2 regions of the Planococcus sp. TJ-307 genome follow, and region 1 is predicted to be linked to the other one. Evidence: riboswitches for the same ligand, from Rfam matches in the RefSeq annotation. Region 1 holds a riboswitch; the other holds the start of a gene.
What was found. A riboswitch is a leader RNA that binds a small molecule or an ion and turns the genes downstream of it on or off. The one in region 1 is predicted to bind preQ1.
Positions count from the first base shown of each region.

Region 2: another riboswitch for preQ1. It lies ahead of queC (7-cyano-7-deazaguanine synthase QueC); the one in region 1 lies ahead of queF (preQ(1) synthase).

Region 1 covers NZ_JBZDOJ010000004.1:65,016-86,358, reverse strand. The annotation lists gene AC4EHK_RS14285 (metallophosphoesterase family protein) at 1-422, shown strand, start outside; gene AC4EHK_RS14280 (STAS domain-containing protein) at 474-1,334, opposite strand; gene AC4EHK_RS14275 (DUF3238 domain-containing protein) at 1,612-2,805, shown strand; gene AC4EHK_RS14270 (thiol-disulfide oxidoreductase DCC family protein) at 2,941-3,339, opposite strand; gene AC4EHK_RS14265 (nuclear transport factor 2 family protein) at 3,396-3,758, opposite strand; gene AC4EHK_RS14260 (TraR/DksA C4-type zinc finger protein) at 3,844-4,371, opposite strand; gene AC4EHK_RS14255 (phosphotransferase family protein) at 4,466-5,401, opposite strand; PreQ1 riboswitch class I at 5,745-5,792, shown strand; gene queF (preQ(1) synthase) at 5,889-6,383, shown strand; gene AC4EHK_RS14245 (queuosine precursor transporter) at 6,396-7,049, shown strand; gene AC4EHK_RS14240 (endonuclease/exonuclease/phosphatase family protein) at 7,091-7,930, opposite strand; gene AC4EHK_RS14235 (MerR family transcriptional regulator) at 8,385-9,146, opposite strand; gene AC4EHK_RS14230 (ABC transporter ATP-binding protein) at 9,209-10,948, opposite strand; gene AC4EHK_RS14225 (GNAT family N-acetyltransferase) at 10,976-11,536, opposite strand; gene AC4EHK_RS14220 (MFS transporter) at 11,600-12,817, opposite strand; gene AC4EHK_RS14215 (DUF3817 domain-containing protein) at 12,939-13,250, opposite strand; gene AC4EHK_RS14210 (class I SAM-dependent rRNA methyltransferase) at 13,384-14,577, opposite strand; gene AC4EHK_RS14205 (hypothetical protein) at 14,696-14,899, shown strand; gene AC4EHK_RS14200 (SpoIIAA family protein) at 14,976-15,332, opposite strand; gene AC4EHK_RS14195 (SpoIIAA family protein) at 15,367-15,723, opposite strand; gene AC4EHK_RS14190 (GntR family transcriptional regulator) at 15,904-16,566, shown strand; gene brnQ (branched-chain amino acid transport system II carrier protein) at 16,656-18,026, opposite strand; gene AC4EHK_RS14180 (CidA/LrgA family protein) at 18,498-18,860, shown strand; gene AC4EHK_RS14175 (LrgB family protein) at 18,863-19,555, shown strand; gene AC4EHK_RS14170 (ABC transporter permease) at 19,610-21,214, opposite strand; gene AC4EHK_RS14165 (ABC transporter ATP-binding protein) at 21,214-21,343, opposite strand, start outside.
Region 2 covers NZ_JBZDOJ010000002.1:936,856-940,668, reverse strand. The annotation lists gene AC4EHK_RS11035 (zinc ribbon domain-containing protein YjdM) at 1-114, shown strand, start outside; gene queE (7-carboxy-7-deazaguanine synthase QueE) at 200-907, opposite strand; gene queD (6-carboxytetrahydropterin synthase QueD) at 904-1,329, opposite strand; gene queC (7-cyano-7-deazaguanine synthase QueC) at 1,326-1,991, opposite strand; PreQ1 riboswitch class I at 1,998-2,041, opposite strand; gene AC4EHK_RS11015 (NADP-dependent oxidoreductase) at 2,195-3,133, shown strand; gene AC4EHK_RS11010 (VOC family protein) at 3,213-3,587, opposite strand; gene AC4EHK_RS11005 (universal stress protein) at 3,732-3,813, opposite strand, start outside.

The DNA of each region.
Region 1 (21,343 bases):
GCCGAGAGGCTGATTTTATCGTTCATGCAGGCGATTGGCAGACGATGGATGTCTATCATGAGCTGGCAGCCTATGCAGAAATTGATGGCGTCACCGGAAATGTTGACCCATGGGACATTCTCGAAAAATTCGGCCGCAAAAAGATTTTCACATTTGGAGAATTAAAAGTTGGGGTAGTGCACGGCGATAGCCCACAGAAACCCACTGAACAGCAGGCTTATGACACATTCGCTAATGACGATGTCGACATCATCGTTTTCGGCCATTCCCATACACCTGTGATGCGGGAGGTGGATGGGGTGACTTTGTTCAACCCTGGTTCTCCTACTGATAAGCGCAGACAAGCCCAATTTTCTTTTGGCCTGCTGGAGATTGGCGATTCTTGGGAATTAAAGCATGTTTTTTTCGATAAAGAAAGTTAATCAAGAATCACCTATTGTTTCCCTTTGGGATCAAGTTAAAACCAGACCTTCTCAGCGAAGGTCTGGTTTTTCTTTGCATTCTTTTATTAGCACAAACCCAAGTTGCTTTAATGCCGATTCCAAATTGGATTCAATCAACACATCTTTCAGTGCCGAAGCAAAATGGGGAACTTTTAACGCCATGAAAGGTTGAATTCCAGTGATGACCGGTGTTACACCGATTACTTTCAGGATATTTACGAGCTTCAACAAGTATTCCCCAACGACAGAGTTTATTTGCAAAACGCCAGAAACATCAATAATCAAATAATCCATTGATTCTTCACTGCATTTTTTAAGCACATGGTCAATAATAATTTGTGCCCGCGGCGCTGTAATATTGCCAATGACCGGAACGATTGCTACACCTTTAGTTACCGGAACGATGGGTGCAGTCAATGTCTGAATTTGTTCATTTGCCTTTTCCAGCTCCAGTACATAAGTCAATAGGGTCGACATCATTTCGAAAGTAGTAAGCTGCTCTTCAGAAAGCTTGTGGTATCGATCATCCAATCCGCAAATAGTGCCGTAAACTGTGCCATCGTTGTAGTAAACGGGAACTCCAACGAATGTTCCGTTTCCGTAATTTGCAGTGATCTCCATAGAACGGGTCAACTCATTTTCCGAAACATCCTCTATGACTAATGCAGAAGGTCCATGGTTGATGCTTAAACTGCAAAAAGACTGAGGAAGGGGCATTGAACTGCCTTCTTCGACTAGCTCTTTACTCGAGTTGTAGACTTTAATGATGTTATTTGTATGGCCATCATTTTTAGCAATGAATATTGAATTGATGCCAATTTGTTTGCTCAGCAATTGCAGTATATATGCGGCTGCTTCGTCAAAGTTACTGAAATTTCGTTTCTTTTGCATCTTTTCCACTTTCAGTCCCCACTCTCTTAGAGTAACTTCTACGATATCTATATGAAGTAATTGAATATTAATCTCAAAATTAGGAAGCCAATAAATTGTATCACTTGAAGACAAATATAAGAAATCGAGCCAAGTACGTCTATATTCCTATATTAATTATACAGTGAAATCCACTATTATCACATTTAATTTGTGTAACAAATATTGTACGAAGCAAAGGGTTCGTCATTGTTTAGAATAGGGTATATGAAGAGTAACAGTATTTGGAGGTGGCAAAATGACAAACGAACTGGATATTCTTGTATTGGAACAATCTGATACAATGATTTACTTTAGATGGACAGACTCAGAAGATGTTTGCCGAGTAAAACGCGATGAACAGGTCATTTATACCGGCACTCAGAATTTGCTTAAGGACACAGGTTTAAAAAAAGGTGAGCTGTATACCTACACAATCGAACGGCTGGATGCTTCTGGCAAATGGACAGATAAAATCAAGCTTCATACCGGTACGGAAAATCCGAAAACGGACAGTATCAATCGCTTGGAAGAAATCGTACTGACCGCCATTGTTTCCAAGGGAAGAATTTCTTTGGCTTGGGGAGAGATCGACGGCATTTCAGAATTCGATATTTATCGAAATGGCCAACTGATTGATACAGTTAAAGGCAATCAATATACGGACCGCCAAGTTCCCATGAATCAAGAGTTTACCTTCTGGATTCGCGGTAAACGACCTGTGGCGCGTTCTGAAGAAGATTTTAGTGTAGAAAAATTCAAAATGGCCAAGATATTTGGTGCTTTAAATTGGAATTCTTCGCAGGAAAAAGCCGCAATGGAAAAGTTTTGGATGACCAAAAAAATTGCTTCGTTAGACTCTCTCTTATCTGATGAGGAAAAACCCAAAATATATCCACTCTGGCATTTCCGCTATCAAACTTTCTTGCCCGATTTGGTGCTGAAAAACCCGAATCTCTTATCGCCCTTTCCTTATTTCCAAGGCGATGGCAGAAAGTTTGATCCCGAATCGTTGCATTACCGGACACAAGTTAATTTCACTGTGGACTTGAAAGATGAAGAATCCTCTTTCGTTTATGATAAAGATGTGGGTCCCACAATCGGCTATAATTGGCGAAAGAAATTCAGCAAAGCAGATGTGGCTTCTGCTGAAGGAATCGAGCTCGAGAAACTTGAAGAAACCGGCCACAAAGTTTCCATTACGCTAAAACATGCCGTTGGAAATCCAATTATTACTTCACCTGATATTGATTATAATGTATCAGCTGCCTTTTACCGCGACGGCACTTATGACATTATAGGAATTCATGACCAATCGCCGAACCATGAAGTGTACTTAAAATTTGGCGATGACGGCGAATGGATGGATCTTCATCAGACTGAAAGCGAAGGACTGGCTTTTATGGCAGACCCTATTGCCAGCCATTATTGGCGAATCTCCAACTTTTACTGATTCAACTTGATTTTTCTCTATCTATAAATAAAGCCCGAACCGGAGATCCGGATTCGGGCTTTATTTAATGGAAAGCGGGATAATCTTCCGCTCCTCAGTCTATTAACATTGCAACGAGACTGCCGCTTTTCTTATTTACTTGTCTAAAAATCGTTTGCGAATGTGAGGCGGCGGCAGCATGCAGCTGTCCAGCTTGCCAAACACTTTGTAGCGATTTTTGGCTACAACATCATACGCTCCATCACGGAGTGCACGCGGGAATGGTTTCAGGTAATACGCCAATTTCCACAGACCAGTCAAATGATTCGAAATCATTAAAGCACCTTCGGATTTCACATATGCCTGCCCATCCTTTATCAATACAAGGCTATCGACATCATCCGGTACCTTATGTTTTTCAGAAAGTTCCTGACCAATATCACTTTGCAACGAAGCAAATTGATAATAGCCGGCCGGATCATGGTTTATGATAAACTGAACGCTCGAGTCGCAAAAATTACAATCTCCATCAAATAAAACGATCGCATGTTCCATATCGGTTTCCTCCTTTGAAAAAAATGGTTCTCTCATCTTAATAGCCTCTTTTGCCTTTATTGAAACACCTCTTCAGTTGAAAGTGTTCCTTGATGGAAAAACAGTTTCCATCCGTTCGGTCTTTTTTTCCAAATAGAACTGCGGTTTGTCAGCTTTTCGGTCTTATGGTTATAAAGCTGATAGGTAGTCAGGACAGCCGCCGGGCCCAATTCATGCAAAGCAAAATGCGTTATTTCCATTGGATCTAGAGTTAGTGGATGATTTTCATCATAATCAGAGCGTTTAATGATCCCACCAGAGCTGCCAAACTCAAAAAACTCATTGTCCAGTACTTCCGACAACTTGTCCATCGAAGTTCGGACTTCTGGCTTTAAATGACTGCACTCGAGTGCGTAGATTGCTTTGGTTAGTTCTTCCATCTTTATTCTCCTCCCCTGTATTTCCCGGGAAATAGATTTTTCAAAAATAGCCCTCCCTGCCAGAAGGCAGGAAGGGCATTCCGGTTTATTTGTCGTCTTTAAAGAACTTTTGTGGGTCTTCTCCTGGCTGGTCTTGCGGAGTATCTGATGATCCAAAATCCTCAACGTCCTCAAAGCTGTCTTGGTCATCACGGAGCGCACCATCTTCTTTTTCAACCGGCTGGGATGTAGAGGCACGCAGCACATCTTCTTCCGGTGGGCGGCTTTCCAGATCCAGCTGTTGATCTGCATGGTCAATGCAAGTTAACGCAGTCGGCAGAGCTTCCAATCGTTCAAACGGAATTTCTTTGCCGCATACAGCACATGTTCCGTATGTCCCATCTTCAATTGCTGCTAGAGCAATTTTGGTATCTTCTAGTTCTTCTTGTTTAAACTGAGTCAGCGCCATGCCGCGTTCCTGATCGTAAAGATCGGTGGCGTTGTCTGCAGGATGATTATCGTAATTTGAAAGCTCAGTCGACTCGAGCTCTTCTGTATGTTCAACACGTACTTCAAGTGATTCCACCTGATCCTCTAATTGTTTTTTCAATTGCTTTAGTTGTTCGTTCTTCATCCAATTTCCTCCTCAAAAAACTCACTTACCTTCTATATTGCCTTTATTAAGGAAATCAAACCTGGAAATCTGTCAGGCGTTGCTGTCCTGCCGCTTAAAAGTCGTCAAATCGATCCAATAAGCTTAATAGATAATCATCCAGCCGATGACGCATCAACTCGTTGGACAGTCCTGTCATTCCGAAGACTTTCCAGCCTGGGTAAACAACAGGTGAACCATCAAGAATATCCGTCAATGATACCAAATCCCAATACGGATCATACGTAAATGAGCTGCCGGCATGGCGTTCATACGCAGCCAGAAAATCATTGGCGACTGAAATTCCGTACATTTGGGCCAGGTTGACACGGCAATGCCCTACATCAATTCCTGCGGGACCGCGGCAAGCATTCACCCAGTCCACAATGGCACTGATCTTTCCATCTTCCCATAACACATTCGCCGGATGGAAATCGCGGTGAATAAAGCATTCAGGAGCTTCGGGACGGCTGCCGGCTACAATATAAAACGCACGCATCCAATCATTTTGCACTTTGGACCATGTCGGCTTTTCCAATAAAAACGCATTGTTATACGAAAAATAGTTGTATGGGAAATCTGCAGGCTCAGTTTGGTGAAGACGGGCTAACGATGCAGCCAAGCCTTCCAGCCAAGTTCCATCGTTAGAAGGTTGCAGTACGACAGTTCCGGACATTTTGGTCATCAACACTGCGGGCATGCCGCTCTTTTCACCGGTTTCGTCATATGATAGTAAATGAGGGACAAGAAGGCCAGCCTGCTCTGCAAACTGAAGGCTATCCGCTTCATGCTTGGCTAAATCCGGTTCTTTCTCTAACCAATCTGCTTTATGAAAAAGCCGCAGTACATATGAGAGGGACTTGCCACTCTCCTTTACATACAACTCAAATAAAGTAGAGGAAGTCCCTCCTTTCAGCGGCTTAACATTCGTTAATTCTGCTGTATTTCCAAACTGCGCTTTTACCCATTCCAGTGATTGCGCGGGCAATCCATTCCATTCGTGTACAGCCATCCTTGCCGCTCCTTTCTGCCTATCTTTTAGTTTTAGTGTACCATGAAAAAATAAGGATTCCATAATATAGAAATGAAGCAAATGAACCGCAAAACAACCGTTTTCCTTTCGCGAAAAAGCACAGTTACCTAAAAGCCGGCATTGCTCGACAACTGCCACCACAGGATTCACCTTCCCATATAGCGGCAGAGCAAGGATTTGACCGGGTATAATTCGGCCACGTTACAATTAGATTCAGTCTCTCACTTTCTCATATTCCTTGTGCTCTTGTTACTGAAATTCACGGATTGACAACCAATAGCAAGTCTTATACGATAGTTAAGGAAAATCAAATAACCCGGCAACGGGAGAGGTTCATAGCATTTCACCCTCTATAAAAAACTATGGATTGTCGAAACTCAGCCAAATCCACATGCGATTTGGCTTTTTCTTTTGTCCGTTTTTTATAGCCCTCTTCCAAGCCGGCCATTTAAAGGAGGCCGTTTTTATGGCAGGAAGAAACGAAGATACACTCGATCATTTATCATTGCTCGGCAATCAGAACACCAAGTATAAATTTGAATACGATCCGGAGATTTTGGAGCCAATCGACAATTTGCACAGCCGCGACTATTTCGTGAAATTTAATTGTCCTGAATTCACATCACTTTGCCCGCAAACAGGTCAGCCTGATTTTGCGACCATTTACCTGAGCTTTATTCCCGACAAAAAGCTCGTCGAAAGCAAATCACTTAAGCTTTATTTGTTCAGCTTCCGTAATCACGGAGATTTTCATGAAGACGTCGTCAACATCATTATGAATGATTTGATCAAATTGATGGATCCCCGCTATATCGAAGTATGGGGGAAATTCACGCCGCGTGGCGGTTTGTCGATTGACCCTTACACCAACTACGGCAAACCAGGAACCAAATACGAAGAAATGGCATCGTACCGGATGATGAATCACGACTTGAATCCGGAAACGATTACCAACCGATAAGGGGCAGAGCGGATGTTACTTTATCTAAATGGCGCATTTGTCGGCTTGTTGATCTTATCAAATATTTTAGCCGTTAAATTGTTCAGCATCAGTGAATGGGCCGTTTTGCCAGCTGCTGTCATTGTGTACGTTTTTACATTCCCGATTACCGATACGATTGCGGAAGTATACGGCAAAGAAGCCGCACGGCAAACCGTTACGGCAGGGTTTGTCACACAACTTTGTGCATTGGCATTTATTTTTTTCGCCATCCACTTGCCAGCCGCCCCCTTTTTCGCAGACCAAGAATCTTTTGAAACCATTTTTTCTGCAGGTTTCCGGGTAACCTTAGCCAGCCTTGTCTCTTATTTCATCAGCCAGAACTTGGATGTCACCATTTTTCATAGACTCAAACAACGGCACGGTGAATCGCGTTTATGGCTGCGCAATAACGCTTCAACGATGACAAGCCAATTCGTCGATACGAGCATTTTTATTACCATCGCTTTTTACGGCACGATGCCAACCGGTGCATTGCTTGGCATGATTGCAACCCAGTATGTCTTTAAACTGCTGGTAGCCGCAGCAGATACACCATTTGTATATTTGTTGGTCAGGCTATGCAGACGCGAGCAATTATCTGACAAGCAGACTTATGGACACAAAAAAACGGAAGCTCTCGAGTAGAGCCTCCGTTTTTCTGTTATTGGAAAGATGAGTGCAATCATTCAGACCTTTTCGCGCGGTTGTTGGACGCGGTCTTTTACGCTTACTTTCGCATCAGCCAAGACCATATCTGCTACAATCGGCAAATGATCAGAAACCGATGTTTCAATAACTTCTACTTGAACAACTTCTACTTCGGTGTCAGATAAAATATAGTCGATTCGCGTCGCCGGCCAAAAAACTTCGGCCGTCTCATTGTTTACGTAAGGAGATGGATATGTGTATGCATCGCCTCTTTTCATTTTCAGGAATGCGTCCTGGAAATGCTTGTTCAGCTTTTGCATATGGACATTGGAAGAAGAGGCATTAAAATCGCCAGCAATGATTCGCGGAAAATGGCTTTTCCCTGTAATGTCCAGAATTTCATCTACACTGACAACCAATTCTTCATCTTTCAATGCTAAGTGGGTATTGAAGACACTCAAGTAAATGCCATCGACTTCAATAACAGTTTCCAAAATTCCACGCTGTTCATTGTTGCCAAACGGACAATGCACCTGCGTCAACAAATGATTCTCTACATACTTGATCGGATACTTGCTTAAAATCATATTGCCGTATTGGCGATTCGGCCGTTCCGAATCTTCAGGCGCAAAATTCATATTGGCTCCGTAAGCAGCATACATGCCAAGTCTTTCGCTCAGCCATTCTACTTGGTCGACAAACGAACTACGGTCAGAAAAATAACGGTCAACCTCCTGCAAGGCGATGATGGTAGCACAGGAATCCTCAATAACTACAGCGGTCTTTTCCAAATCAACTATTCCATCCATCCCTAAACCATGAGCAATATTAAACGACATGACTTTTACAATCGGTGCCTTCTTGTTCTTCCCGTGCATGCAAACCTCTCCTTTTCGATTAAAACGAATCGTTGGCAGCTGCTTTAATTGCTTTCAGTATATACCAAGCTCGCAGAAACATACCATAACAAGGGCGTAAACAATTGTTAACAATTTGTAAACATGGCAAAGTTGAGACGGCCGCACAACTGGAGTGGCTTATGACCCTGAGAATCTGGCTGCTGGAGGCTGGACACTAGGAAAAACAGAGGCAGACACGTAGATTCGACGGGCATAAGACGGGTCGTGTAATACGGTTTTTTGCACGTTCCGGAAATTTTATGCACGCTCAATTGAATTTATGCACGCTCAGCAAAATTTATGCACGCTTGCGAAAATTTGTGAACGTTCACAAGATTTTATGCACGTTCGGCCCCTTTTGCACTGCTTCTTTTAAAATCGATCAAAAAAATGCAGACCTCCCATTTCGGGTGTGTCTGCATTTTCTGTATCGTTACTCCTGCTGCGTATAAATGACAATTGCGTCCCGCAGAAATTGTGCTGCTCCTGGATATGCTTTGTCGTAATACGCAGCAAACCGCTCGTCAGCTACATACATCTCGGCAAGTCCACGATGTGCTTCCTTGCTGTAGGATGGCCACGTAAAGCTCAGCCACTGGCGATGCAACTCAGCCGTCCGCATTGCTTCTCTGCTTGATGGATCGCCTGATTTCATAGCATTTGCCAAACTATCCAATACCTGTTGTTCAAGGCGTGTGAATTCTAAATATTGCTCTTCACTCATCTTCAACATCTTGGCGTTGGACTGGTCAACCAATTCGTCCCCATATTGGCTGCGTACTTCACTGCCATACTGCCCTTCGTTGTCATCCACCAGTTTTTGTTTAAAGCCCTCGAACTTTTCTTTATCAGCCATGGTGCTCTCTCCTTTTTTTGTGGAAATGGTTTTTTCCACATTGGTAATCAGGAGGTCCAATTGCATCCGTTTGGCGAGAAGTCTTTCCCGGTGTGCTTCTAAAGCCTGGGTATAATCAAAATTAGGGTCGTTGACGATCACTTTAATTTGTTCCAGCTCCAGCCCAAGTTCGCGGTAAAACAGGATTTGCTGCAGCTTGTCCACTTCCGGCTGGCCATAAATCCGGTAGCCTGATGAACCTTTCCGCGCCGGTTTCAATAAACCAATTTCATCGTAGTAACGTAAGGTTCTTGTGCTGACGCCAGCCAAGTTCCCCATTTTTTGAACAGTGTATTCCACATCTCCACCTCCTGATAAACCCACTTTACACCTTGACGTTGCGTCAAGGTCAAGCGGTTTTATCAAGTTAATTGCTGTTCTGCAAACTCTCTGTAAAGCGAATGCGAAGATATCAATTCCCGGTGCGTTCCAATTCCGGTCACATGCCCTTTTTCAATAAAGACAATTTTGTCCGCATCGACGATTGTCGATAGCCTATGAGCGATCACCAACGTCGTGCGCCCTTCCATCAACCGGCTTAATGCCTGCTGAACAATGCCTTCTGACTGGCTGTCGAGGCTTGCGGTCGCTTCATCCATCATTAAAATTTTGGGATCGCGCAAAAAGGCGCGGGCAATGGCGATGCGCTGACGCTGTCCGCCTGATAGTTTTACGCCGCGCTCTCCAACTTCTGTGTCTAGCCCGTCAGCAAATCCACGAATAAAATCTTCCGCATAAGCCATACGTGCCACCCGCCAAAGCTCTTCAGCAGAAATCGTTTCAGCATCCGGCAAGCCATAGGTTAAGTTTTCTCGGATGGTGCCGCCCATCATGGCACTCTCCTGTGAGACATAGCCGATTTGATCGCGCCAGGACGCAATTGAAATTTCAGCAATTGGAATGTTGCCAATTGTTATTTGACCTGACAGCGGCTCATAAAATCGTTCGACCAAGCCAAAGACAGTGGTTTTTCCACCGCCGCTTGGTCCAGCGAACGCAATCATTTCTCCCGGCTGCGCTTCGAATGATACATCCACTAATACGGGTTCCCCTTGATCGTAGGCAAAACTCACCCCATCCAGCCGCAATGCGTTTCCGGCAATATCCATATCTGGCTTTTGCTGCTGTTCTTCCAATGGCAATTCGAGTATGCCAATGATCCGTTCTGTAGCACCTTTGGCTTTTTGAAGTTCTGTAAAAAAGCGGGCAAAGGTCACCATCGGAACAATAATCTGAAATAAGTAAAGGAGAAAGGCAACGAGTGAACCTGTCGACATCTCACCATTTGCCACACGAATTCCGCCATAGCCAATAATCGACACAATCACCACCATGACTACCAAGTACATCAAGGGGGCAATCAACGCATAAATCTTCGCTTCTTTCATGCCAAGCGTGAATAATTTGTGGATTCCTTGTGTCCCTCTAGCTTCTTCTGTTGTTTCTGCTGTCGATGATTTCATTAAACGGATCTCACCCAGCGTCTGCTGGACATGGCCCGTAAAATGGGCAGTCTCATCCTGCAAGTTCCGTGAAATCTTGGCCATCTGGCGTCCGAGTGGAATCATTACCGCAATCGTCAGCGGCACCGCCAACATCATCACCAGGGTCATTTTCCAATCCAAAATGACCAAAATGATGACAGCACCAACAATCGAAATGATGCCTGTGACGAACGATGGAAAGTGATCCGTGATTAAATTACGGACAATTCCGGTATCGTTAACGACCCGGCTTACCGTTTCCCCGCTTGAATGCTGGTCGAAATAACTGACACGCAGGCGAATCAACTTCGCCCACATCCGTTCTCTCAAGCCTGCGACTACCCGCTGCCCCACCATGCTCAGCAAATAAATCGAAATGCCGTTGATAATGGCTTGGACAATAAAAGCGGCGACGATTCCCACAATTAATGGTGCACTTAAAGCATCGAGAGAAAATCCATCAACGAGATTTTTCGTCAATAGTGGGACTACCAGCCCAACCAAAGTCGTTACTAGACTGGCAAGCAGGCCAATCGCCAGCGCCAACTTCGGGATCTTCAGTGATAATAGCAGTGAAACAAACGGCTTCAAGCCCGTTTCATTGGTTTTCTTTTTCATCTTAAAGCTCCTGTTCTGTGCGTCGCACTAAGCGAATTTGGCATAAATGCACGTATCGGTCAAACGCTTGCCATCCACCGACCGCTCATCATTTTTCAGGATCCCTTCCAAAACAAACCCCAGCTTTTCAGGAATTGCCCGGCTCTTAAGGTTTTCTGCATCGCATTGAATTTCCAGGCGATGGCATTTTAGCGTCGCAAATGCCAAGTCGGTCAACGCCGAAACCGCCTCCACCATGTAGCCTTTTCCGGTCGCTCTGGAATCCAGCCAATAGCCGATTTCCATTTTCGGCACGTCCCATTCAATACTGTGAAATCCCGTAGTTCCGATAAAACGCCCTGTCTCTTTATCAAAAATCAAATAGCGCAAAAATTCCTTTTTCATAAAACTCAAATGCGATTCCAGCTGATTGATTTCTGTTTCTTGTGGCGAAGGTTCTTGCTGAGCAAATCCCAGCCAAGGCTTTAGCTCATCAAGTGAAGCATGGATAGCCTCATTTACAATTTTGCCATCTCCAGGCATTGGCATCCGCAGCAGCAAACGTGCTGTTTTTAGTTCAGTTGGCACTTCCGGCAAGTTGATCGTCATAAACACATTCCCCTTTACTTCTATAATAGGCTTGATATCTGTAATGTGTAATCTCATTGAAAACTATTGAGCTGCCACTATTTTACGGTCGCGCGGCAGCCACAAGCCAACCAAGGCAAGAATCGGCAAGAACGATACGACCACCATCGTCTCGTAGACACCAATGGAATCCATCAAAATCCCAATAACTACAGCTCCAATGGCACCCATGCCAAAAGCCAAACCCACCGTCAATCCGGCCATCGTACCGATTTTGCTCGGTACGAGCTCCTGTGCATAAACAACCGTAACGGAAAAACTGAGCATAATGAAAAATCCAATCAATGCCAGGAAAATCAAAACGGCGTACAGCGGCAAATACGGCAACAAAGCAGCTAGCGGAATCGGCACAATAATCGACAACAGAATGACATTCTTGCGGCCGATCCTGTCCGCCATCGGCCCCCCAAAGAAGGTGCCTGCTGCACCGACACCGAGAAACAAGAATACATACAGCTGCCCCTGCTGAATTGTCAGGCTATAAGATTCAATCAAATGAAAAATGTAAAAGCTAGTCATATTGGTGACATAAAAAGAGCGGGCAAAAATAATAATCATTAAAAGCGCCAAAGCAATGCCCACTTGTTTTTTCGTCATTTCAGGCAATGAAGACAACAAAACCTTCTTCACTTTCTGAAGCTTTTCCTGCTCCAGCTGCTGCTTGTACCAAATAGATATTCTCGACAAAATAAAAATACCGAGAGCGGCGACAAACAAGAACAACGCTGCCCCTATCTGTCCGAGTGGCACTAGAATAAAGGCACTGATTAGCGGCGCAAGCGCCTGTCCGGAATTTCCGCCCACCTGATAAATCGACTGGGACAAGCCACGCTTGGATCCAGCCGCCATATAGGACACACGCGAGCCTTCCGGATGAAATACAGCAGAACCAAGACCGAGAAAAATAACCGAAACGAGAATCATCCAATATTCCGGCGCAAATGCCAATCCGGCAATTCCGATAAATGAACTGGTCATGCCGAGCGGCAACGCAAAAGGCATCGGTTTTTTATCACTGATAAATCCCACAACCGGCTGCAGCACAGACGCTACGATGTTCAACACAAAAGCGATCAAGCCCAATTGTGTAAACGTTAAGCCAAGATCGGCTTCCAGTATCGGGAACATGGCTGGGATGACTGACTGCAAAGAATCATTCAGCAAATGGCAGCCGCCAATCGCGAACATCACCGGATAAACGGGATTTCCGGCCAGTGAAGAAGAATTTATTGCTTTCGCCATGAGGCTACCTCCAATACAGGTCTATAACTGACAATAATTTCATTATAGAGGAATTGGCTGCTTTTCGTTAACAAAAATAAAACACCTGCGGGAACCCCACAGGTGACTGATTATACGGATATTATGCAGCTGAAGGTTTCAACTGCTGCCAATTTTCCAGACGTCTGTCTAAAATAAAATTACCGAACGGCACAAATGCCGAAACAACGGCTCCAACCGAGAAGCGGAAAGGCCATTTGTAAATAAACGTCATATAGATAGTAATTAAAATGTAAATACTGAATAAGGCTCCGTGTATAGGGCCAACAACGCTGACCGCTTCCGGAAATTCAAAGAAATATTTTAACGGCATCGCAATAAAGAGCAGGATCAATAATGAACCGCCTTCAAGCAAGCCCATAAACCGAAATGTTCCCAACGCATTCTTAAACATCGACTATCCCTCACAATCTGCTTTCATTATAAAAGCAGGACGGAACGCTGTACAGTGGGTTGCCAAAGAAATCAGCAAGGGTTTTGCATGGGCGCACAAAATTTCGACACAAACGCCTGTACGTCATGCTTTTTCATCCCAGTTTTACGAAAAGCACTTTTAAGTAATCGCCTTCTTTAAATTCTTTTTGCACGCGGAAGTCACTCGGCAAGGTAAATTCCTCCACAATGCTGTATTTTCCTCCAAGTTCTTTAAAGGCCTTGTCGATAAATCCTTTGAACTTCTTCATTCCAAAAGAAGCACTGTTGGTCGAAGCCACGATCACACCGTTTTTCTCCGTGATGGCGATCGCTTCTTTCATTAAATTTGTGTAATCCTTTGATGTGCTGAACGTATATTTTTTTGAACGCGCAAAACTTGGCGGATCCAAGATGACTACGTCAAACTTCAATTCCTTACGCTTTGCGTACTTGAAGTAATTGAACACATCCATAACCAGGATGTCCTGAGTCTCGAAATCAATGCTGTTGACGCTAAATTGCTCAATCGTCTTGCTCGAGCTTCTTTTCGCCAAATCCACACTCGTCGTTTTAACCGCATCGCCAAGTACTGCAGCTACTGAAAAAGCGCCCGTATAGGAAAAAGTGTTGAGTACCGTTTTGCCTTTGGCGTATTTTTGCTTGATGGCATTTCGCACATCCCGCTGGTCCAGAAAAATTCCCGTCATGGCCCCGTCGTTCAAGTAAATCGCAAAGTTCACGCCATTTTCTTTGACGATCATTGGAAATTCACCGCGCTCGCCGGTCACAAAATCATCTTCTTCGATATACTGCCCCTTCGTGTCAAAACGTTTTTTCTGATAAATCCCTTTGCAGTCGGCCACGTTCTGCAATGCAGCAATTACTTGATCCTTGAATGTGTAAACTCCTTCGCTATACCAGCTAATCAAATAAAATCCATCGTAATAATCAATAATCAAGCCGCCAAAGCCGTCCCCTTCGCCGTTAACAACACGGAAAGCTGTTGTATCCGGATTGCTGAAGAAGGATTGTCTGCGTCCGATCGCTGCCGCCAGTTTGCGTTCAATAAAGGGCTGGTCAATGGCATCCTGTTCATCGCGCGTTAACACCCATCCATATCCCTTGTTTTGCAGTCCGTAGTAGCCTTTCGCCAAAAACTGTCCCTGTTTATCAACCAGTTTCAGTATGCTTCCTTCGCCTTGCAGAAGTTCTGGATTTTCCAAAGCTTCTTTAACAATCAACGGATAGCCTTTGGCATATTCCGCTTTAAATTTATCGTGTATTTTAATTGAAATTTCCGATTTCATCAGTTCTCATCCTATCTGTAAAACGCTGTTTTGCTTTATAATTAGTGTATACGATAGCTGATCTTCTGCCCACCCTCGCCGTGTGAATTTTTCCAAGACTCGCTTAGGAGGAATTGCCATGAAACCGAAGTTTCATATCTACAATATTCTATTGACGACCGGGGAACACTTGGAGAATATACGCATTGAAGGACCACTCGAAGATCATTTTTCCGGAGTGGCAGTCAGCCTTTTTGCTGTGAAGGACGTGACAGGCAAAACCATAGTCTTGAGCATCTTTCATATTGTCAAAGCTGATTTGATTGCAGTGGAAGAGCACTAACGCTCCTCTGCACCGAAAAATATTCATGCAATACAGCAAAAAAGCGCTTTGCAAAATGCTGCAAAGCGCTTCTCTTCTATTCTAAAATCCAGTCCCAGGCTTCATTCATTTCTTCCATATGGAAGTGCTTGATTTCAAGTTTGGGCAGCAGGTTTTCCACTTCTGTCATTTGCCCAGCAAAATGCGTGGAGCTGATTACAGCAAATTTATGAAACTGCTTCCAGGCCGCCATGTCTACTTTCATACTTTCTCCGAGGCCAGTAAAAGCCGAGCCCCCTGTATCATTTATGACTGCATAAATATTGAATTTGCCTTTGTCCGCAAATTTATCCTGGATAATTTTATTAATTTTTTCTGCATCTTCTTTTGTTGCAGTTCCTTCAAATTCCATTGCGATGGTTTCGGTATCTTTACTTGGCACAAATGTTAACATAATTCTCCTCCTCAGGTTTCATTGCTGAAACTGTTTATTCTTTCAGCCAGTCCCAAGCTTGATCAATTTCTTCCATATGAAAATGGCGGGATTTGATGCCTGGCAAAAAGTCACCCAGCTCGGCCACTTTCTCTAAAATGTTTTTTTCACTGATCACCGCTAACTTATTGTACTGGCCCCAATGCTTCAAATCGATTTTAACTTCTTCGACTATTGCAGCAACTGTTGGCAGCTTTGCCTGTTGAAGGATGGCCAAAGCATTAAATGACTGTTCACCAGGGAATTGCTCTTCAATAACGTTTTTTAACTTGAGCAAATCTTCTTTTGTCACCTGACCAATAATTTCAAAAGCAATTGTTTGTGAATCAAGGCTCGGAATAAATGACAGCATGCTATTCCTCCTCATTTTCTAAATTATGGTGGTATCTTTCTTATTCCCTATTCAGCTGTCGACAAACGGCTTAAAGGCAAGTGCACTATGGTGTTTACTGATATATTGCATGAAATATTTTATTGGCTATGTAAGTTGGTGTATAATAACACTACATGCAGTAAAAAAGGAGCGCTTGCAATGCCTATTCCCATAAATCATTCGAAGCCTGTACGTGTCTCAGCCAAAGAAAGTGCGTATCTTCAATTGCAGCAATGGATTATTGACGGCACATTACAGCCCGAAGAAAAACTAGTCGATACGGAACTGGCACAAGCTTTAAGCTTGAGCAGGACCCCCATTCGCGAAGCCCTTCAATTATTGGAAGTGCAAGGATTTGTCGAGATGTTTCCAGGAAAAGCTACGCGTGTCACAACAATCAAAAAAGACGATCTTAAAGACTTGTTGCCGCCTCTTGCTGTTTTACAGGCTCTTGCAGCGGAACTCGCTATCCCCAATCTCAATGACCATGTGTTTGGGTTGCTGGAGGAAACAAACCAGCGATTTATTGGAGCCATCAATAGCCAAGACGGATTTTCAGCTTTGAAAATTGATCAGGAATTTCATCAAATCATTGTCGATGCCGCACATAATCCATATATCCATTCCATACTCAACAGCCTTCAGTCTCATGTGAGAAGACAATTTTTCCATCATTCCCTCATGCTGACGAAAAGTTCTTACGACGAACATGTACAAATTATCCAAACCTTAAAAGAAAAAGATCCAGAAAAAGTAACAGAACTGATGAAATCCAATTGGGTCCGGACGATAGAAGAACTGTCAGCTGAAACCAGTCTGTAAAATCGTAAAAAGCTGCATCAAAAGCAAATTCGCTTTCGATGCAGCTTTTTTCATAATTGGTCAAGCGTTCCCGCAGCTTAGAACTAAACTTAAACGTTGTGCTGTGCTGCCTGAACTTTTACACTCTTTTTGCTGCGCGCAATGATCGTCGTGATGGCAATAACAATCAAAGCAGGCAAGAGCCATCCAAGGCCGTTGCTGTACAATGGCAGCACCGCTTCATAAAAGTCAACGATTGACTGCAGCCATACCGGATTGTCCACACCTAGTGAAGAAGTGAGGGTTTTCAATCCATCTATGATGCTGATAAAGAAAGTAACGATAATTGTCGATACATATACCAGCTGCGCATGTCTGAATAATGGAGACAGAAATGCCAAAATGATTAAAACGATGGACAATGGATAAAGGAACATCAATACAGGAATCGAATACGTAATAATATTTGCAAGACCTGCATTAGTAACCACTAACGAAAAGACCGAGAAAATAACGACATATGTTTTGTAACTGATTTTGGGCGTCAGTTTATGGAAAAATTCAGAGGTGGCAACGGTTAGGCCAATGGCTGTCGTCAAACACGCAAGAATGATGATGACTGCCAACAGCGTCGCGCCAAACGTCCCGAAATAATACTCGGAAGCTCCGCTCAAGACAGGACCGCCTGTGTCCATAAGACCTAAAACACCTGTGCTCGTCGACCCAAGGTAAGCAATTCCTGTATAGACAATAGCCAACAAAGCAGCTGCGACAACACCACTTTTCAAAGTAGCGGTCAAAACCCCTTTAGGCGAATTTACACCCAGTTTGCGGACAGCTGAAATGACAATGATCCCGAACACCAGAGAAGCGAGGGCATCCATCGTGTTATAGCCTTCCGTAAATCCTGTGAAAAACGCGCCGCTAGAATAAACAGGTTGCGGTGCTTCTTGTCCGCTCATTGGCTTGACGAAAGCCGCAATCAATAAAACGCCTAAAGTTACCAAAATGGCCGGTGACAAAATTTTCCCAATGCTGTCGACCAGTTTTGTCGGATTTAATGAAACCAGCAATGAAATCCCAAAAAACACAAGCGAGAAGACAAGCAATCCAATTACTGCATTGCCCTCTCCAATAAACGGAGCGACACCTACTTCATAAGAAACTGCACCTGTTCTTGGCAAAGCAAAAAAGGGCCCGATTGTTAAATACAGCATCGCTGTGAAGACTAGACCATAAACGGGGTGCACGCGGCTCGATAAATCCTGTAAGTCGTTGCTTTTCGAATAGCCAATCGCCAAGATTCCAAGCAAAGGCAACCCCACCCCTGTAATCAGGAAGCCAAATATTGCGATCCATACATTTGTTCCAGCATATTGCCCCAGCTGTGCGGGGAAGATTAAGTTTCCTGCTCCAAAGAACAGCGCAAACAACATCATCCCGACCACTGCATACGACTTGAATGACAACTTACTATCCATTACTATTTCCTCCTATAGAATAAGACTACCGATTTTTCTTTCTAATCTACAATTTTAATATAATACATTTCTTTTTCAGAAAATGTATGCGATATATTGCATAAAGTAATAATACAACATTTAGTCCAAAATGCAAGCTTTCTAAAACAAGATATTTTTAAATTCTGCTAATTTCATTAATTTCCATTTTAAGGTTGTTTTTCTGATATAGTATATATGCCATCAAGTGTATAAATAACCATTACGTGATAATTGCACCACCTCTCCCAGCAAGGATCTCCTGCATGTAAAGCTGTATCAAAAGTTGGTGGCTTATCCAGCGAACATACACTTTACCGTTTTCTATTAATATTCTTTATCCGGCCGGGATTCTAAAATTCTGCTCTCGCTTTTCAAATGGAATGCTGTAAAATAGCTTATTATGGAAAGAACAGGTTCTCATCCTATACCTAACCGGAAGGCGGCGTTTTTTTGAAAGTCATCTATATCCTTCTTCAGCTTCTCGCCATCACCGGGTTTTACTTACTGGGTGAAGCATTGCAAAATTTCTTCAATATTCCATTGCCCGGAAGCATTATTGGCTTTCTGTTGCTGTTTGCTGCACTTATGCTGAAAATTTATCCGCTCGAGTGGATTGATTCGGGGGCTCATTTTTTGTTGGCATTCTTATCTCTTTACTTTATTCCCGCTACGGTTGGTGTTGTTGAATACGGGGAGCTTTTCTCTGGAAAAGGCATTTTGCTGGTCCCAATTGTTATGGTCAGTACGTTCCTTGCCATGGCTTCTTCTGGCTGGGTCAGCCAATACAGTGCTGAACGAAAGGAGCGATCCTGAAGATGGAATTCACTGGACTCGCTATGTTCTTTGCGGCTCTGACGGTTATCGTTTATTTGATCACTAACTACATCTATCTGAGATATCGAAAAACTTTATTGAATCCAGTACTGGCGTCTACAGCCATTCTTGTCCTTGTTTTGGTGCTGGGCAATATCCCGTACGATACGTATATGACGGGCGGCAGCTGGATTGGCACCCTTCTCGGACCCGCAGTTGTTGCACTGGCTGTCCCCTTATACAAACAGAGAAATTTGCTGTTCAGTAACTTGTTGCCCATCGTAACCGGTATCGCGACAGGTGTGGTGGTCGGCATGGCCAGCGGCATTCTGTTTACCCAGCTTTTTCGTTTTTCTGAAGAACTGATCCTGACGGTATTGCCAAAATCATTAACGACTCCTGTAGCGATGCAAATTGCTGGAAACCTTGGCGGCATTCCCTCGCTGGCTGCAGTTTTTGTTATGGTTGCGGGCTTTACCGGTTATATTATTGGTCCTGTTCTGTTGAAATGGCTGCACATTGATTCGGCAATTGGCCGCGGCATTGGCCTTGGCACTTCCGCTCACGGCATGGGAACTGCCAAAGCTTTTGAATACGGCCAGCAGGAAGCTTCAATGAGCTCGGTTGCGATGACTTTAAGTGCCGTACTCGGCGCGTTATTAGGACCGGTAGCTGCTTGGCTGCTGTTGTTGTAAACCACAAAGAACCCGTTTCCATGTTTCGTGGAAACGGGTTCTTTGTATGCGTCGCTAGCTTCCAATGTCCCTGCGGTTAAACCCAATTATCCCAACCACGACCAGGACTGCCGCAACGACAATTAAGATGCCTGCGTTCAGAAAATTCATTTCTTCGATCGGAATTTCAGACACATAGCCATACGGTGTCAGTTTGCTTACCCAGTCTGAAAACTGAAACAAGCCGCCAAGGTAAATGACAAAAAATGAAAAAGCTAAGTACAGCCATATGGCACTGGTTACTTTTGGCACAAAGCCAACCAGCACGGCTGCTAGGCCAATCATAACCATCATCGCCGGCAGGTAAGCCATACCTGCTCCATAAAACATACCGATCGACAGCTGCTCCTCCATCATGGCATTTCCCACTAATCCAAGACCCAACGATGCCAAAGACAACATGGCAAATCCAGTCAACAAAGCTATGGCAAGGTAGCTGCCCATCAACCGGTTTCTGGAAACAGCGCGGCTTAAGATGTGCTCAAGCCGGTCATTTTTCTCCTCTGTTTTAAGCTTGAGAACAGCCAGCAAGACTGGGATGGTTCCCAAAATCGCCATTACTGACATCAGAATTGGAATAAATTGTTCTGTCAACGAAAACCCTTCTGCTTGGACAATCATTTGCTGCATCAGGTCAATGTCTTCAAAGAACAATTCCAGTTCCCCAAGTACGGATCCATAAGAAGCACCAATCAGCAATATTCCGGCTCCCCATGCAATCAATCCTGTTCGCTGAAGTCTCAAAGCAAGCCCAAACGGACTAAGGAGTGATGTTGAAGCCTTGGCTTTTCCGGGACGCGATGGCAAAAAACCAGATCCCAAATCCCGGATCGAGTTCAGGTACAAGGCCAAAGCCATTAGCAGGAACGCTCCTGCAACTGTCATCAAAATCGGCCACCAGTAATTATTAACGTAAGCTTCAGAGCGCAAAATCCAGTTGAGTGGGGAAATCCAGGACAGCGTTTCATTTGTTACATCCCCGATGGCACGAATCATATAGGCAAACAGCAAAACTGCAATGGATAAACCGAGTGTGTTTCTTGAATTTGGTGAAAGTTGCGCACAGATAGCCGCAACACCAGCAAAAATCATGCCCGTCGCACCTAAAGCAGCTCCATAAACCAGTGACCCTTCCAGATCTACGCTTTCGATTCCCAAAGCGGTAAGTGAAAAAGCGACCAGCAGCGCCAAAACGACATTGGCACCGATCAATACCAGTAAAATCGAAGACAGATTCGACAGGCGTCCTACAGGCAAAGAACGGATCATTTCAATTCGCCCTTCTTCTTCATCTGTGCGTGTATGGCGCGTGACCAGCAAAATGCTCATCAACCCAACCACTACCGCCGTCATCAGCAGCATTTCATGGGCGGTCATGGCCCCAACCGTGTAGTTGTCCAAGCCATATCCCGGTCCGACCATCGCTGTCATCGCTGGATTTTGCATCGTTTCAGCCATTGCCTGCCGTTCTGCCTCGTTCTGATACAAGCCGACAAAAGCGAGGGTAATAATAGCAGAAATGGCCGCAAAAGACACCAGCCACAGTGGCAAGCGCAAACGATCCCGACGCAACACAAAACGCATCAATGTTCCTGTACCGTCAAAAAGCTGTCGGGCCATTAGGATTCACCTCCTGCTCCTGTTTCCACTGCTTGACCGGAGCCTTCATAATGGCGCATGAACAACTCTTCCAATGTTGGCGGTGAGCTTTCAAGCCGTGTCACACCGAACTGGCTAATATAGCGGACG
Region 2 (3,813 bases), on a different contig from region 1:
ATTGGTACGAAAGTAAAAAGCATCCGGCTGGTCGAAGGCGACCACGACATCGACTGCAAAATAGATGGCTTTGGCGCTATGAAATTGAAATCGGAATTTGTCAAAAAAGCATAAAATGAAAAGCCCCTGCCCAAACTTAATAAAAAGTTTAGGCAGGGGCTTTATATTTTTAGGATATAGAGAGTGAACCGCAAAAGGATTAAACGCCGCGTTTATTTCCCCACACCAAGGTATGCAATTGCGGCAATACTTTGGCGTCATTCATGATAGGTGAACGAACGTGGTAATCGATTAATTGCTCATAACGATGCAGCAAGTCGGAAACCAGCTGGGCATCATCCGTTGTAACTGTATCTTCGTTGCCGGTCTGCAAGAAAAATGGAACCGCTGGATACCGCTGATGAAGCTCTTCTGCATAGGCAAAATCGTGCTGGTCAAACACCACAACCTTCAAACTGACGTTGGCATGCTGCAGCTTTTCCATAAACAAATCGAGTTTCACAAAATCCGTCTTCATTCCAGAGCTGGGCGGCTTTGGCGACAAGGTGATGTCGTCGATGTTAGTCAGCCAGTCTTGCCAAATTGACCCTTGGGTTTCAACGGCCACTTTCCAACCTTGTTGATGGCACAGCTCGACCAATTCACCAATGCCTTTATGAAGAGCGGGATTGCCACCTGAAATAGTGACGTGTGAAAATGCTGCGCCTCCGGTTTGGATAAGCTCTTCGACAATCTCAGCAGGCTGTTTGGAAACACTGGTTCCCGTACCGTCCCATGTGAATTTTGAATCACACCAGGAACAGGAATAGTCGCATCCGGCGGTTCGCACAAACATGGTTTTTTGTCCCATGACCATGCCTTCGCCTTGTATCGTTGGACCGAAGATTTCCATGACAGGGATTTTCATAACAGTTCCTCCTTGCGCGGACGGAACACCACATAGCTCGTTGGCGTTTCGCGAACAATCACTTGCAGGCAATTCGGCTGGTTGCTTTTTGTCTTCAATACTTGTTGAATCGATTGCCACACCTGCTGAGCAAGAAGTTCAGTGGTTGGAAATTTGTTCGTAAATTCCGGATGGTCGTTCAAGACGCTGTGGTCGTATTTTTTGTGAATCAGTTGTTTCACTAATTTAAAATCAATCAAAAAGCCAGTCGCATCAAGCTCATTGCCAGCAATGGTAATGTTGAGGTGATACGTATGGCCATGCATGACTTGGCATTTTCCTGCATCTTCACTTGGAATAAAATGCGCGGCAGAAAAATGCAGGTCTTTGTTGAGTTCGAATTGAAAGTCGTGTGCAGTGGTTGGGTAAAATTGCTGCATCATTCGACAGCACCTGCCGATTTTTTCGCCTGGTAGCGGGCAAGGCCTTCGTTGCGCAATATGCAGGATGGACATTCGCCGCACCCAGTGCTCGGAATGCCGTTGTAGCAAGTCAAAGTTTTTTCTTGGACAAAATCAAGAGCATCCAGCGTATCGGAAAGTTCCCACACATCGGCTTTATCCAGCCACATTAACGGGGTATGGATGATAAACTGCTTGTCCATTGCCAAATTCAATGTAACGTTTAAGGAACGGATAAAAGTGTCACGGCAGTCTGGGTAGCCGCTGAAATCGGTTTGGCTGACGCCGGTGATCAAATGCCGGGAACCGATCGCATCTGCATAAACTGCTGCAAAAGATAAGAACAGCAAGTTTCTGCCCGGTACGAAAGTGGAAGGCAATTCGCCTTCCTCGGCGGTCACTTCAATGTCGTCCCGTGTCAGCGCATTCGCAGACAGTTGATTGATCAAAGTCATATCCAGCACTTTGAACGAGACGCCAAGTTCTTCAGCGATTTTTCGGGCACATTCGATTTCGGCTGAATGGCGCTGGCCGTAATCAAATGTGACCGTTGCAACTTCTTTAAAATTTTTCATAGCCCAAAACAGGCAAGTGGTGCTGTCTTGGCCGCCGCTGAAAACGACGACCGCTTTTTCATTTTTCATCTAAAACACTCCTTAGTTTTTTAGAGAGGGAGTTTGCGAACCTCTTTAAGCGAACAGCATTAATAATACCATAATGTGCGTCAATCAGCTTTGGAATCGAACTATCCGAAAGCACAAGTGCTGCAAAGCGCTCTTCTGCTTTTAGTAAGGTATACTGATTTTGTAAAGAATCTCGTTGAACATATTGGAAGGGGAGATGTGACATGAAAGCAATCGTCATCGACAATTACGGAGGCAAGGAACAACTGAAAGAAAGAGAGCTGGAGAAACCGGCTATCAATGAAAACCAAGTACTTGTGGAAATCCATGCCACGTCCATCAATCCGATTGACTGGAAATTGCGTGAAGGATATTTGCAGGAAATGCTGCCATGGGAATTTCCGATTATTTTAGGTTGGGACGCAGCAGGGGTAATTGCTGAGGTTGGCAAAAACGTTAAGCATTACAGTGTGGGAGATCGGGTATTCGCTAGACCTGCCACCACACGCCAGGGAACATATGCAGAGTTTGTTCCGGTTGAAATGGAGCTTTTGGCACATATGCCAGAAAGCATGAGCTTTGAAGAAGGAGCAGCTATTCCGTTGACTGGATTGACTGCCTACCAATGCCTTGTAGGCTTTGCAGAAGTAAAAAAAGGGGACAAAGTGCTGATTCATGCAGGAGCAGGCGGAGTCGGCAGCATGGCCATCCAAATTGCCAATAGCATTGGTGCTTACGTAGCAACAACAGCAAGCGACAAAAATGATGAGTTGGTCAAGTCGCTTGGAGCAAACCGGGTAATCAATTACAGTGAAGAAGACTTCAGCGAACTGCTGGAAGATTTCGATGCGGTACTGGATACGATGGGTGGAGATGTTTTAGACAAAAGTTTTAAAGTGCTGAAAAAAGGCGGGAAACTGATTTCAATTGCCGGACAGCCTTCTGCTGAAAAAGCTGAAGAATACGGTGTGAAAGCCAGTAATTTTTGGTTGGAACCGAGCGGTGAACAATTGCAAAAGCTGGCAAACTTATACGTTTCGGGAGAACTGAAACCGACAATTGGCCATGTTTTTGATTTTACGGAGCAGGGATTGAAAGATGCGCATGAACTAAGTGAATCTCATCATGCCCGCGGAAAAATTGTCATTAAAATTAAATCTTAATCGAGCAAAGAAGAGGTTTTGGAATGTACTCATTCCAAAACCTCTTCTTTCAAAATTGGCTTTTAAACACTACTTGAATTTATTTTTCCATGACGGCAAAGTAATTGTTTTCACTGTCGGCAAAATTAAACACTTTGCCTGATGGCATGTCCACTATATCTCCAACGGTGATGCTTTGATCTGAAAACTTTTGGTGCAGCTCTTCAGCATTTTCAGTGAAAAACATTAAGGAGGGAGTGTCTAGATTTACTCCAGGCGACATCCTGGCAACGGCTTCTTTGTTATGTAGAATAATATTTGTTTCGGCACCTTCTGACGGTGCAATTTCAATCCATCTCATTCCGTGGGTATTTTCTTCAGCCACTATAGAAAATCCTAGTTTTTTTGTCCAAAAATTTAAGGCTTCGTCTTGGTCGTTGACATACAGCATAACTTGCCCAACTTTGCTGATCATGATCTTCAGCTCCTTTGTAATATTTGAATTAGTGCTTAATCGAAATCAAGTCCCAAAAGACCATCAAGCAAGAGCCCTGATGGTCTTTCGGTGTGAGTGAGATTGTTTGTAGCTTATGATGCCAAACCCATTTTATTTATCAGTTTAAAAGTTTTCAGGCTTGCCAGATTTGTCTTCAGAATAATATTCATCCGGTGCATCGTCCTGAGCTTCTTCTGTACGTACA